DNA from 3 places in the Rhizobium sp. RCC_161_2 genome. Region 2 is predicted to be linked to each of the others. Evidence: predicted binding sites of a transcription regulator. Region 2 holds the regulator's gene; each other region holds the start of a gene.
What was found. Region 2 encodes LexA, which represses DNA repair genes until DNA is damaged. Its sites were predicted from a motif close to TGTTCNNNNTGTGTTCNG; they were not measured.
Positions count from the first base shown of each region.

Region 1 (4,218 bases), 610 kb from region 2:
CCGTGAGTGGCGGTTTCTTGATGCTGTTGGCTGTCATGTCGATCCGGATGGCGGCTAGGGTGTGAAAGTGACCTCAGATGTATCGGATACAGGCTTGGAAGCAAAGCGCCGCTCGCGCCAGAGAATATAGAGGCCGGAGGCGATGATGATGAAAATGCCGACCCATTTGATCAGGTCGGGGAAGTTGCCGAAGACCAACCAGCCGAAGATCGTCGCCGAGACGATCTCGAAATATTGCAGCGGCGCCAGCGTCGAGGCCGGTGCGGCGCGATATGCATAGATGGTGAGGACGCCGGCGACAGCGGCAGACACGCCGACGCCCAGCAGATGGAGCATGGCGGTGCCGTCCGGTACGACGGGATCGATGATTGACGAACCCGTGCCCTGGCCGATCGCCAGCGAGATGAGGCAGATGACCGTACCCCAGATGCCGGTCTGGAACTGCATCGGCCATGCATCCTCGCTATGTGAGACGACGCGCGTGATCATTACGTAGACGGCGATGCAAAGCGCGGTAACGACCGGCAACAGTGCGACAAAACCGACCTCCGCGAAGCTCGGCTGAATGATCAGCATTGCGCCGAAGAAACCGACAGCGCAGGCTGTATAGCGCCGCCAGCCGATGGTCTCCTTCAGGAAGATGCTGCTGAGGATGGTCAGTATTATCGGCTCGACGAAGAAAATGGCGATAGCGTCGGCCACTTCCATGACTTGCAGCGTCGTGACGAACGAGACCATTGACAGGGTCAGCACCGCTGCACGAATGGCATGCACGCCGCTTCGGCGCAGCGACCACAGTCCCCATTGTCCTCGTAACGCCATCATCGGCAAGGCGAACAGCGACTGGAAAATGAAGCGCGCGGCGGTGACTTCCGCTGGCGGAATGGTGGTGGCGGCAAGCTTTGCGAAAATGTCGATAATCGGGGATAGGATCACCGACAGGAACATCATCATCAGGCCAAACGTCAGCTCCGATTGGCGAAAACGGGGCAGGGAACTGCCGGTGGCATTCATTTGAAAAATCCTTAGGGGTCAGGCCTTTGTCGTCACTTGCCGACACCAGTCGGCAAAATCGGAAATGGCCGTGGCCGCGCCGATCTCGTTCAGCGTCTCATGACGCATATCCTGATAGATGGTCAGGCTAATATGCGAGAAGCCGGCCTTTTTCAAATGGTTTGACAGCCAGGACATGGCCTTTCCGTTATCCGTTGCCGGGTCTCGGCCGCCGCCCACCAGATGGATCGGCATGTTGCACCGGAGTTGGTCGAGGTAGGTCTTTTGCGGCGCGCGGAAGGTCAGTTCGAAGAGATCCAGCCACAGGGATACCGAGGCATCGAAGCCGCAGAGCGGATCGGCGATATATTTATCTACCTCCTCGGGGATGCGCGATAGCCAGTCGAATTCGGAGCGTCGGTCGGCGATCGATTTACCCCAGACGCCGAAGGTCAGCTTCGGCAATAGCCCGCTCGGCACGTCCGATCCTTTGAGCATGCGTTCCGTCTTCAGGATGACCTGCGCCACGCGCCCGGCGAGACCGGGGTCGAAATTCGAGTTCCAGACCGTAACGGCATCGAACTTGTCGGGATGCGTCACCGCGACGTTCAGGCTGATCAGTCCACCCATGGAATGACCGAACAGGATGATCGGCAGGTCGGGATGGGCGGCCGCGGCAAGCTCGCGCATCGCCAGGACGTCGGCAATGACCGCGTCAACGCCATCTTGCCGGGCAAAGCGGCCGAGCGGCGCGTCTGCGGCCGTCGTTTCGCCATGGCCGCGATGATCATGGGCGTAGACATGAAAGCCGCGCGCCGCCATGGCCTCGGCGAAGCCTTCGTAGCGTCGGGAATGTTCGGCAAGACCGTGGCTTATGAGAAGGACGCCATGCGCTTCATCCCGCGCCGGCAGGTGGTGATAAGCCAGTGTCGCACCCGTCGGGCTGTCCAGATATCTCGTTTCGGCAAACATGCGTATTTCCTCCGAGAGAGACGAAAGGTCATCACCTCCGGGATTGCAATGGAGTGTCGGCGAAGCACACAGAAATAAATCTCCGCGACGCCTATGAATCAGGGTTGCGCCGGGTCGATCAAACTGCTTATTTGTTCTCATATTGTTCTTTTTTGGAGGCGTAGAATGAGGCATTGGGTTCGCGGGTGTGTCGTCGCGGTTCTGTCGGCGGTGATGGCAACAAGTGCGATGGCGCAGGAGAACAGCCGGGGCCGGACCCGGTTTATTTTAGCGGCAAGCTGGGAGCCGGCATTCTGCCAGACGAACCAGAAGAAGGCGGAATGCCAGAACCAGTCATCCGCTAATCATGATGCAAAGAATTTCTCGCTGCATGGCCTCTGGCCGATGCGGCAGGAATATTGCGACGTTTCCGACGATCTGAAGCAGGCCGATCGCAGCAGCGACTGGAAGGATCTGCCAGCTGTCGAACTGTCCGCAGACACCAAGGCTGCTCTGGATAAGGTCATGCCGGGCACGCAATCTGGTCTGGAACGGCATGAATGGATCAAGCACGGTACCTGCACCAAACTCAGCGCCGATGATTATTTCGGTGGAGCCGCCGGTTTGATCGATGAACTCAATGCGTCCGCCGTGCGCGATCTCTTTGTGCAGAATATCGGTAAGACGCTCGACGCCGATACGATCAAAGCCGCTTTCGACAAGAGTTTTGGCGAAGGTGCCAGCGACCGGGTGAAGATGAGCTGCCGTCGTGTCGGCAAGGTGCGGGTGATCTCGGAACTGACGATAGGCCTCTCCGAAGACGCCATCCAACCTTCGCAAGGGAGTGAGCCGAGGCTCGCGGACCTGATCCAGGGTGCCGGCCGCACGTCGTTCGGCTGCGATCAAGGCGTGGTGGATGCAGCCGGTTTTTAAGGCCTAGTGCCCCCTCTGGCGCGGATAAATAGCTCTCGGACAAGGTTTCGCCGTTGCCCGAGAGCGGGGTTTCGCCTACATAGCGGCACAATTCACAATGTTATCCGCCCGTGGAGTAACCCAAGCTATGGCACGTCAGTTCATTTATCATATGGCCGGTCTGAATAAGGCCTATGGCGCCAAGAAAATTCTCGAGAATATCCATCTCTCCTTCTACCCTGACGCCAAGATCGGTATTCTCGGCCCGAACGGCGCCGGTAAATCGACCGTGCTGCGCATCATGGCCGGCCTCGACAAGGAATATACCGGCGAAGCCTGGCTGGCCGACGGCGCCACCATCGGCTACCTGCCGCAGGAGCCGCAGCTTGATCCGGCGAAGACCGCGCTTGAAAACGTCATGGAAGGCGTCGCGGCGAAGACGGACGTTCTCAATCGCTACAACGAACTGATGATGAACTACTCCGACGAGACGGCGGAAGAGGGCGCAAAGCTTCAGGACATCATCGATGCGCAGAATCTCTGGGACCTAGAAAGCCAGGTCGAGATGGCAATGGACGCGCTCCGCTGCCCTCCGGGCGATGCCGACGTCACCAATCTCTCCGGCGGTGAACGCCGTCGTCTGGCACTGTGCAAGCTGCTGCTGTCGCAGCCGGACGTGCTACTGCTCGACGAACCGACCAACCATCTCGACGCCGAAACCATCGCCTGGCTGGAAAAGCATCTGCGTGCCTATCCGGGCGCCGTGCTGATGATCACCCACGATCGCTACTTCCTGGATAACGTCACCGGCTGGATCCTTGAACTCGACCGCGGCCGCGGCATCCCCTACGAAGGCAACTACTCCTCCTACCTGCTGGCGAAGGCCAAGCGCATGCAGCAGGAAGGTCGCGAAGAGGCCGGCCGCCAGAAGGCGATCGCCCGCGAACAGGAATGGATCGCTTCCAGCCCGAAGGCGCGTCAGTCGAAGTCCAAGGCCCGTATCCGCGCCTATGACGAGCTGGTCGATGCTGCCGAGAACCAGCGTCCCGGCGATGCGCAGATCATCATTCCGGTTGGCGAGCGTCTCGGCCAGGTGGTCATCGAAATGGAAGGCATCAATAAGGGTTATGGCGACCGGATGCTGATCGAAGGTCTGTCGCTGAAGTTGCCGCCGGGCGGCATCGTCGGCGTCATCGGTCCTAACGGCGCCGGCAAGACGACGCTTTTCCGCATGATTACCGGCCAGGAAAAGCCGGATAGCGGTTCTATCCGCATCGGCGACAGCGTTCATCTCGGCTATGTCGACCAGAGCCGTGACGCGCTCGATGGCAGCAAGACCGTCTGGGAGGAAATCTCCGGCGG
Region 1 covers NZ_JBFUPL010000002.1:21,943-26,160, forward strand. Annotated here, with positions in the region: gene AB6803_RS04260 (CaiB/BaiF CoA transferase family protein) at 1-37, opposite strand, end outside; gene AB6803_RS04265 (DMT family transporter) at 55-1,014, opposite strand; gene AB6803_RS04270 (alpha/beta fold hydrolase) at 1,033-1,965, opposite strand; gene AB6803_RS04275 (ribonuclease) at 2,131-2,877, shown strand; gene ettA (energy-dependent translational throttle protein EttA) at 3,005-4,218, shown strand, end outside.
Region 1: the regulator LexA is predicted to act here: its motif matches at 2,098-2,115, upstream of AB6803_RS04275 (ribonuclease).

Region 2 (4,218 bases):
GGCGTCGAAGGCCAGCAGCTTTTCCAGAAGCTGCGGCATGTCCTTCAAATAGACCATGTTCGGACCATCGGACGGTGCGTTGTCCGGATCTTCATGCGTCTCGACGAAAACGCCGGCAACGCCGACGGCGACGGCTGCGCGTGCCAGCGTCTCGACGAACCGGCGGTCGCCGCCCGTCGAACCGCCCTGCCCGCCCGGCTGCTGCACGGAATGAGTCGCGTCGAAAATCACCGGAGCGCCCATGGCCGCCATGATCGGCAGCGAGCGCATGTCGGAGACCAGCGTGTTGTAGCCGAAGGAGGCGCCACGCTCGCAGAGCATGATGTTCGGGTTACCGCTGTCGTTGAGCTTGGCCAGCACGTTCTTCATGTCCCAGGGCGCCAGGAACTGGCCCTTCTTGACGTTGACGACGCGGCCGGTCTTGGCGGCGGCAACGAGAAGGTCGGTCTGGCGCGACAGGAAGGCCGGGATCTGCAGGATGTCTACCGTCTTGGCAACGACAGCGCACTGCTCCTCGGTGTGAATGTCGGACAAGACCGGAAAGCCATATTCCTTCTTGAGATCAGCAAAGACTTCCATGGCCTTTTCCAGGCCGATGCCGCGCTTGCCGGAGAGCGACGTACGGTTCGCCTTGTCATAGGAAGACTTGTAGACAAGGCCGATGCCGAGCTTGCCGCAGAGCTCCTTCAGAACGCCGGCAACCATGAAGGCATGATCGCGGCTTTCCATCTGGCAGGGGCCGGCAATCAGCGACAGCTTGGCGGTGTTGGAAAACAGAACCTTGGATGCGCCCTCGCCGACGATCACTTCGGAATTGGTGCTCATGCTATCTCCTCGAAGGCGAACAACGCGCCCTGTCCGGGGGCGGGCTTTGCCAGAATACGATTGTTCTTACGCGTGTATGTGACGCCGTTAGCAGCCAAATGCGACGATGTCACGGAAAGATCGCATGTCCTGAAAAGGATTGCGCGCGCCCGAAGGCCAGGATCGCCCGTCGGCAAGGGAAAATCGTAAAAAGCTTCCATGCCTTGCGGGGTCAGGACCTCGATCCTGGCGTTCGCCGTCTCGATCGTCAGCCCGAAGGAATGTTCCGATATCTTTGATCCGTCGGCAACCCGTTCGAAGAAGCCCCGAAACACGGTTGGCTTGGGCGTCGAAACAGCAACGCGCGCAATGCCGGTCACACCATTGGCATGCCGCTCCAGGGCATCACGATCAGCCGGCAAAGGGTTGATGCGCTGGCAGCAGAAGGCCAGGAAATCCGGGGACCGCAGGTCGGCCGCGAAAGCGAGACGGAAACCGGCGATGGTTTCCGAGCCATCCGGCATACGCATCGGCCTCTCGAAATCCAGCATCCGCCCAGCAGACATGGCATTGGCCAGGAACCGCTTGTCATCGGCGACGGCATCCTTCGTGCCGAGAACGATGGCCGAAAACCCTTCCTCACTGACGCGAAAACGATAGGCCTGGTCACGGGCAACGAAAACATTGCCTTCCTCGATGCTCGCTTCGTATTGCTCTTGCGACGCGACGCCTAGGGGCTCCAGATAGGTCTTGTCGGAAAAGAACACGCAGGCATTCTCGGTGCCGAAGGGATGGCGCGCATCGGCGGCGACGGTAAAACCAAGCTTGCCCAGCCGTTCCCGCGCCATGGCAATATTGACCGTCGGCAGTACGAGATGATCCAGCGGATGCGGCGATGAAACCATGGCTTCCCCCTTGATGCATGTCGCAGGTTTGCGCTCTTCCGACGCTCAATTCAAGATGAAAACGCAGCGTTTAAAACCAGGCCGATCGCAAATGGGAGGGCTCATTATCGAATGTGTTGCAACTGCGCGGAAGCCGGGATTGCTCCGGGTTTCAGTGGTTATCGGCTCTCATTTCCGCAGAATCGATCATCGTCGATTTCCGCATATGCTTCATTGATCAGCGCTGAATACTCCGCCGTTCTGCTTACTCGGGACTTGTTATGTTCCCCTTTATTTGATGCGCCGGCAAAACATTCATCGAAAATTAGGGACTTGCGGAACACATATGGAACATATAGTGTCCGTTCTGGATTTGTTTCACGACACCTTCACGATTCTGGGGTTCAAATACGATGTTGACACGCAAGCAGCAGGAACTGCTTCTCTTCATTCACGAACGGATGAAGGAGTCCGGCGTTCCACCTTCTTTCGATGAAATGAAGGATGCGCTGGACCTTGCGTCCAAGTCGGGCATTCATCGTTTGATCACGGCTCTGGAAGAGCGCGGCTTCATCCGCCGACTGCCGAATCGGGCTCGGGCGCTGGAGGTCATCAAGCTGCCGGAAGCCTATAGTCCAAGCCTGCAGCCGCGCCGCGGCTTCTCGCCGAGTGTCATCGAAGGCAGCCTGGGCAAGCCCCAGCCCGTACAGCCGCCGGCCCCCGCCAAGCCGGCAAATGACGAGAACAACAGCGCCGTTTCGGTGCCGGTCATGGGTCGCATCGCTGCCGGTGTTCCAATCTCGGCCATCCAGAACAATACCCACGATATCACTGTCCCCGCCGACATGCTTGGCTCCGGCGAGCATTATGCGCTCGAGGTCAAAGGCGACTCGATGATCGATGCCGGCATCTTCGATGGCGACACCGTCATTATCCGCAACAGCACGACCGCCAATCCCGGCGATATCGTCGTTGCCTTGGTCGACGATGAAGAGGCGACATTGAAGCGCTTCCGCCGCAAAGGTGCCTCGATCGCACTTGAGGCGGCTAACCCTGCCTACGAGACCCGTATTTTCGGACCGGATCGCGTCAAAGTGCAGGGCAAGCTCGTCGGCCTTATCCGCCGCTATCACTGATAGGTGACACGGGCGCGATCGGTGCGCCGAATGTGCCCGTTCGCCAATCATAGGAGCGATGCAAGTTCCACGGCCGCGTTAGAGTATCATACGCGGTCGAGACGATTGGCTTGCCGGCACTGAGATCCATTTCGATAGATCCTGTTCGCCGCAATGTGGCCCCTGTGAACAGCATGGCACCCGAGCGGCAGCGATCGAGCCGCAGCCGGACAGGGGTGACGACGATATTGGCAGTGTCACAGGCGGGAGAGAGATAGGCCGCATCCTCGATGGTGATGAGCATATCGCCATTGTCCAGCATCGCCACGCACCACGCCCGTTTCTGGCAGGCAAAGCCACCCTCCCCCGCTTTATCCAATGCGGCATCCATCGCCTTGCGGACAGCGTTCTCTTCGTCGACAGTCAGGCGGCGGTTCCTGTCCGACTTGCCGATCTTGGGAAGCTGGCTATCGGGTGGAAGCATTGTCGGCGGGCGGAGATCGGTCATCGCCAGTGCCCTTTGCCACTGCTCGAAAATGAAATCAGGCGGCTTTTCGCGATTGGTCGTCAGAGCATCGTCCCGCCGCAAGGCTACCAGCGTGCCATCCTCGGAAATCATTAGATCGGGCTTGTGGGCATCAGGAACAAGCGCCGCAACGACAACCGAGCCAATCATCAGCAACACGCCCGCATGCCGCAACCATGTCTTCAGCAAAGCCATCAATACGAAGCCGGCAATGAATGTCGGGAACAGCCAGACCGGCATGCGGCCGAAAGGAATATTGCCACCCCAGGAGGCGACAGTCTTGGCGATGAGGATGACGATATCCAGCCCCTCGCCAGTGATCTGCCAGAACCATGCATCTAGGCCAAAGGGCATCAGTAGCATCGCGGCCATGCCGAACGGCATGACGATGAAGGAAACGATCGGCATGGCCGCCAGATTGGCGGCAAGGCCATAGGTCGACAGCCGATGAAAATGCTCGATCGAGAAGATCGCCGTCGATGCACCGCCGAGAAAGGAGGTCGACAATACGCCGCCGAAGAAACGCGAGACGAAGAGCAGCGGACGCAATATCCGAAACCGCGAAAGAACGCTCTCCCGATGCCGCCGACGCGTCCAGAGCGAATAGCCGGACACCAAAGCCAGCGTCGCGGCGTAGGACATCTGGAAACTCGGTCCCAACGCTTGCGATGGGGAAAGGACAAGTATGATGATCGCCGATAGTGCGACATTGCGCAGGCTGATGGAGGGCCGGTCGAAAAGCACGGCAACCAGCATGATCGCCATCATGATGAAGGCGCGCTCCGCTGAAACACCGAAACCCGAAATCAGGTAATAGGCAGTGACCGTCAGCAGCGCGCCGATGGCCGCGATCTTCTTCGTCGGCCACGCCTGTGCCACCCCGAAGAAC
Region 2 covers NZ_JBFUPL010000002.1:634,948-639,165, forward strand. Annotated here, with positions in the region: gene kdsA (3-deoxy-8-phosphooctulonate synthase) at 1-825, opposite strand, end outside; gene AB6803_RS07225 (VOC family protein) at 822-1,709, opposite strand; gene lexA (transcriptional repressor LexA) at 2,102-2,824, shown strand; gene AB6803_RS07235 (ComEC/Rec2 family competence protein) at 2,805-4,218, opposite strand, start outside.

Region 3 (4,218 bases), 270 kb from region 2:
GGGCCGGTATCGCCCATCGCCCAGAAATTGTCGCTGGTCGGGATGCGGATGATCTTGTCGTCCGAGAGACCGGCGATCTTCTTCCAGAGGTTAAAGGCGTCGTCGTCAGTGTGGTAGACCGTCACCAGCAGGCGCTTGGCGTCGAGGCCGAATTCCTTGGTGATCAGGTTCCAGGCGAGCTCGATGGCCCGCTCCTTGAAATAATCGCCAAAGGAGAAATTGCCGAGCATTTCGAAGAAGGTGTGGTGACGGGCGGTATAGCCGACATTATCGAGGTCGTTATGCTTGCCGCCGGCGCGCACGCATTTCTGCGCGGTCGACGCCGTCGTATAGGGACGCTGCTCCAGGCCGGTGAAGACATTCTTGAACTGCACCATGCCGGCATTGGTGAACATCAATGTCGGATCGTTGCGCGGCACGAGCGGGCTCGACGGCACGATCTCGTGACCGTTCTTCTTAAAATAGTCGAGGAAGGTCGACCGGATTTCATTCACACCGCTCATGTTTGGCCCTTCAGTATGCCTTCGGCAAGTCCTATCAAAGTCAGTGGCTTTTATCGTTCGCTCCCGGCCCTGTCCAGCCGCACAAACAAAACCGGCCGCACATCCCTTGGACAATACGGCCGGTTTTGAATTTTAGTCCTATATCAAAGCCTGGAACGGCTCTGGAAACCGCTATTCGGCGGCAGCCTCACCGTCATCGGCATCAGGCCCGCCATTCTGCAGGAAGCGGTCGGCGATCAGGCCGGCATTCTGGCGCAGCGACAGTTCGATCTCGCGGGCGAGATCCGGATTGTCCCGTAGGAAGAGCTTCGCGTTTTCGCGGCCCTGGCCGAGGCGCTGGCTGTTATAGGAGAACCAGGCGCCGGACTTTTCGACGATGCCGGCCTTGACGCCGAGATCAACCAGTTCGCCGGTCTTGGAAACGCCTTCGCCATACATGATGTCGAATTCCACCTGCTTGAAGGGCGGTGCCATCTTGTTCTTGACGACCTTGACGCGGGTCTGGTTGCCAACCACCTCTTCGCGCTCCTTGACGGCGCCGATGCGGCGGATATCGAGGCGAACCGAGGCGTAGAACTTCAGCGCATTACCGCCGGTCGTCGTTTCCGGCGAACCGAACATGACGCCGATCTTCATGCGAATCTGGTTGATGAAGATCACCATGGTGTTCGACTTCGAGATCGAAGCAGTAAGCTTGCGCAGCGCCTGGCTCATCAAACGGGCTTGCAGGCCCGGCAGGCTGTCGCCCATCTCGCCTTCGATTTCGGCGCGTGGCGTCAGCGCGGCAACGGAGTCGACGACGAGAACGTCGATGGCGCCGGAGCGCACCAGCGTGTCGGTGATTTCAAGCGCCTGTTCGCCGGTGTCGGGCTGCGAAATCAAAAGGTTCTGCAGGTCGACGCCAAGCTTGCGGGCATAGACCGGATCGAGCGCGTGTTCGGCGTCAACGAAGGCGCAAATGCCGCCCTTCTTCTGTGCTTCAGCAATCGTCTGCAGTGCCAGTGTCGTTTTACCGGAGCTTTCCGGCCCGTAGATCTCGACAATACGCCCCTTCGGCAAGCCGCCAATGCCGAGCGCGATATCGAGGCTCAGGGAGCCAGTGGAAACTGTTTCGATTTCGACCACGTTCTCGTTGGAGCCGAGTTTCATGATCGAGCCCTTGCCGAACGACCGCTCAATTTGAGAGAGTGCCGCTTCAAGTGCCTTGCTTTTATCCACCGATTTGTCCTCTACAAGCCGCAAAGAATTCTGAGACATTCGATCCACCTTTAGGTTATTGAAGCCGCTCAAGCAATGTCGCCGCTAATGAGAATTTTGTACTCTATTTGTTCTCATTTCACAAGGCCACAACAAACGATTGAAAGAAAAAGGTAAAATGAATTCCGTTCTACATTTGTTTTCTTCTTTCATCCCAAGCACTTACGTACCCTCGCCGGCCAATTCCGGCATGTTATCAACCGCTTCGATTCGCCTTTTTGGCCGCTAAGGAGATCGATATGGCGAAGAAGATTCTCGTTTTGGGCGGCGCTCACATCGACCGGCGCGGCCGCATTTTCGGCGATACGGCACCCGGCGCCAGCAACCCGGGCGCCTGGTTCGAGGAACCGGGCGGCGGCGGCTTCAACGCGGCGCGCAATCTGGCCCGCCTCGGCTTCGATGTACGGCTGATCTCGCCACGCGGCGGCGATCCCTCAGGCGAGATGGTGGCGGAAGCCGCAAACCACGCCGGCATCGACGACAAGCCCTTCGTCTTCCTTGACCGCAAGACGCCGAGCTACACCGCAATCCTCGAGCGTGACGGCAATCTAGTGATCGCGCTCGCCGACATGGAGCTCTACAAGCTGTTCGTGCCGCGCCGGCTGGCGATCCGCGCCATTCGCGATGCTTTCGAGACCACCGACCTGATCCTCTGCGACGCCAACCTGCCGGCTGACACGCTGAGCTCGATTGCCGCGCGGGCAGCCACTCACGGAAAGCCGCTGGCCGCGATCGCGATCTCGCCGGCCAAGGTTGTCCGCCTGAAGCCCTGCCTTGCCGGCATCGACCATCTTTTCCTCAACGAGGCGGAGGCCGCGGCACTGACGGAAAGCCGTCCCGACGATCCGCGTGATTGGGTTGCCGGACTGCGCGCACTCGGCCTCAAAAGCGGTGTGATTACCCGTGGCAAGCGCGAATTGATCGCCTTCTCCGGCGACACCACTGTCAGCCTTCAGCCGCCTGTCGTTGATAATGTCGCCGATGTCACCGGCGCGGGAGATTCGCTGGCTGCCGGGATTCTCTCCGCTCTGCTTGCCGGCCACGATCTCGCCGAGGCCGTCCGGCACGGCACGGCGGTGGCCGCGATTACCGTGCAATCCCCTTTCGCCACGGCGGAAAATTTGTCGCCCGCGCTTCTGAAGGCGATGTTGGCTCTTGTTCCACAAGCCGTAATTCTGTCATGAAGCGCATTGATCTCGCATTTCCTGTTTCAGCCGATTGGACTAGACCATGACCAAGCCCATCTCCCCCCTGCTGCCGATCTCCTATTCGAAGGAGGTTGCCGCCGCCAAGCTGCGTGGCGCGCCGCTGGTAGCACTGGAATCGACCATCATCACCCATGGCATGCCCTATCCCGGCAATATCGAAATGGCGCAGAGCGTCGAGGCAATCATCCGCCAGGAAGGCGCCGTGCCGGCAACCATCGCCGTCATTCATGGCGTCCTGCATATCGGCCTGGAGCCTGAAGAGCTGGAAGCGCTCGCCAAGACCGAAGGCGCGATGAAGGTATCGCGCGCCGATCTCGCTTTCGCGATTGCAGAACGCCGCACCGGTGCGACAACCGTTGCCGCGACGATGATCGCCGCCGCCCGCGCCGGCATCAAGGTGTTCGCGACTGGCGGCATCGGCGGCGTCCATCGCGGCGCTGAGGAAAGCTTCGACATCTCCGCAGACCTCGAAGAGCTTGCCCGCACCGGCGTCATCGTCGTCTGCGCTGGCGCCAAGGCGATCCTCGACATTCCGAAGACGCTGGAAGTGCTGGAAACCCGCGGCGTCCCTGTCGTCACCTACGACAGCGCCGAATTCCCGGCTTTCTGGTCGCGTGCCTCCGGCCTGCCGAGCCCACTGACGCTGAATAGCCCGGCGGCGATCGCCAATTTCCAGGTCACCCGCGACCAACTCGGCATCGACGGCGGCATGCTGATCGCCAATCCGGTGCCGGAAGCCGCCGAGATCCCGCGCGAGGAGATGGAGATCTATATCGAACGCGCGCTCGACAGCGCCGAACGCGACGAAATCGTCGGCAAGGCGGTCACTCCCTACCTGCTCAGCACCATCTTCGACCTTACCGATGGCCGCAGCCTGAAGACCAATATCGCGCTGGTCGAAAACAATGCCCGTCTCGCCGCCGAAATCGCGGTTGCCCTGGCGGAATAACGAGAACTGCACGACGGTTGTCGGACACAGCGTCGCTCATCAGGTCAATATGAATAGACCGAGAGCGGCGCGCAGTTCGGCAACTGTCGCCTCGGTGCGCTCCCTCGCCTTCAGCGTACCCTGCCGCAGCAAATCCAGGACATAGGCCGGATCGCCGGCATAGCGGGCGCGCCTTTCACGGATGGGCGCGAGCAGCGCTTGCAGCACATCCTCGAGATGCCGCTTCACCGTCATGTCACCAAGACCGCCCCTTCGATAGCGCGCCTTCATCTCGTCGACAAAATCCCGATCCTCGGCAAAC
Region 3 covers NZ_JBFUPL010000002.1:362,552-366,769, reverse strand. Annotated here, with positions in the region: gene alaS (alanine--tRNA ligase) at 1-503, opposite strand, end outside; gene recA (recombinase RecA) at 675-1,760, opposite strand; gene AB6803_RS05850 (carbohydrate kinase family protein) at 2,000-2,944, shown strand; gene AB6803_RS05845 (pseudouridine-5'-phosphate glycosidase) at 2,991-3,917, shown strand; gene trpS (tryptophan--tRNA ligase) at 3,957-4,218, opposite strand, start outside.
Region 3: the regulator LexA is predicted to act here: its motif matches at 1,819-1,836, upstream of recA (recombinase RecA).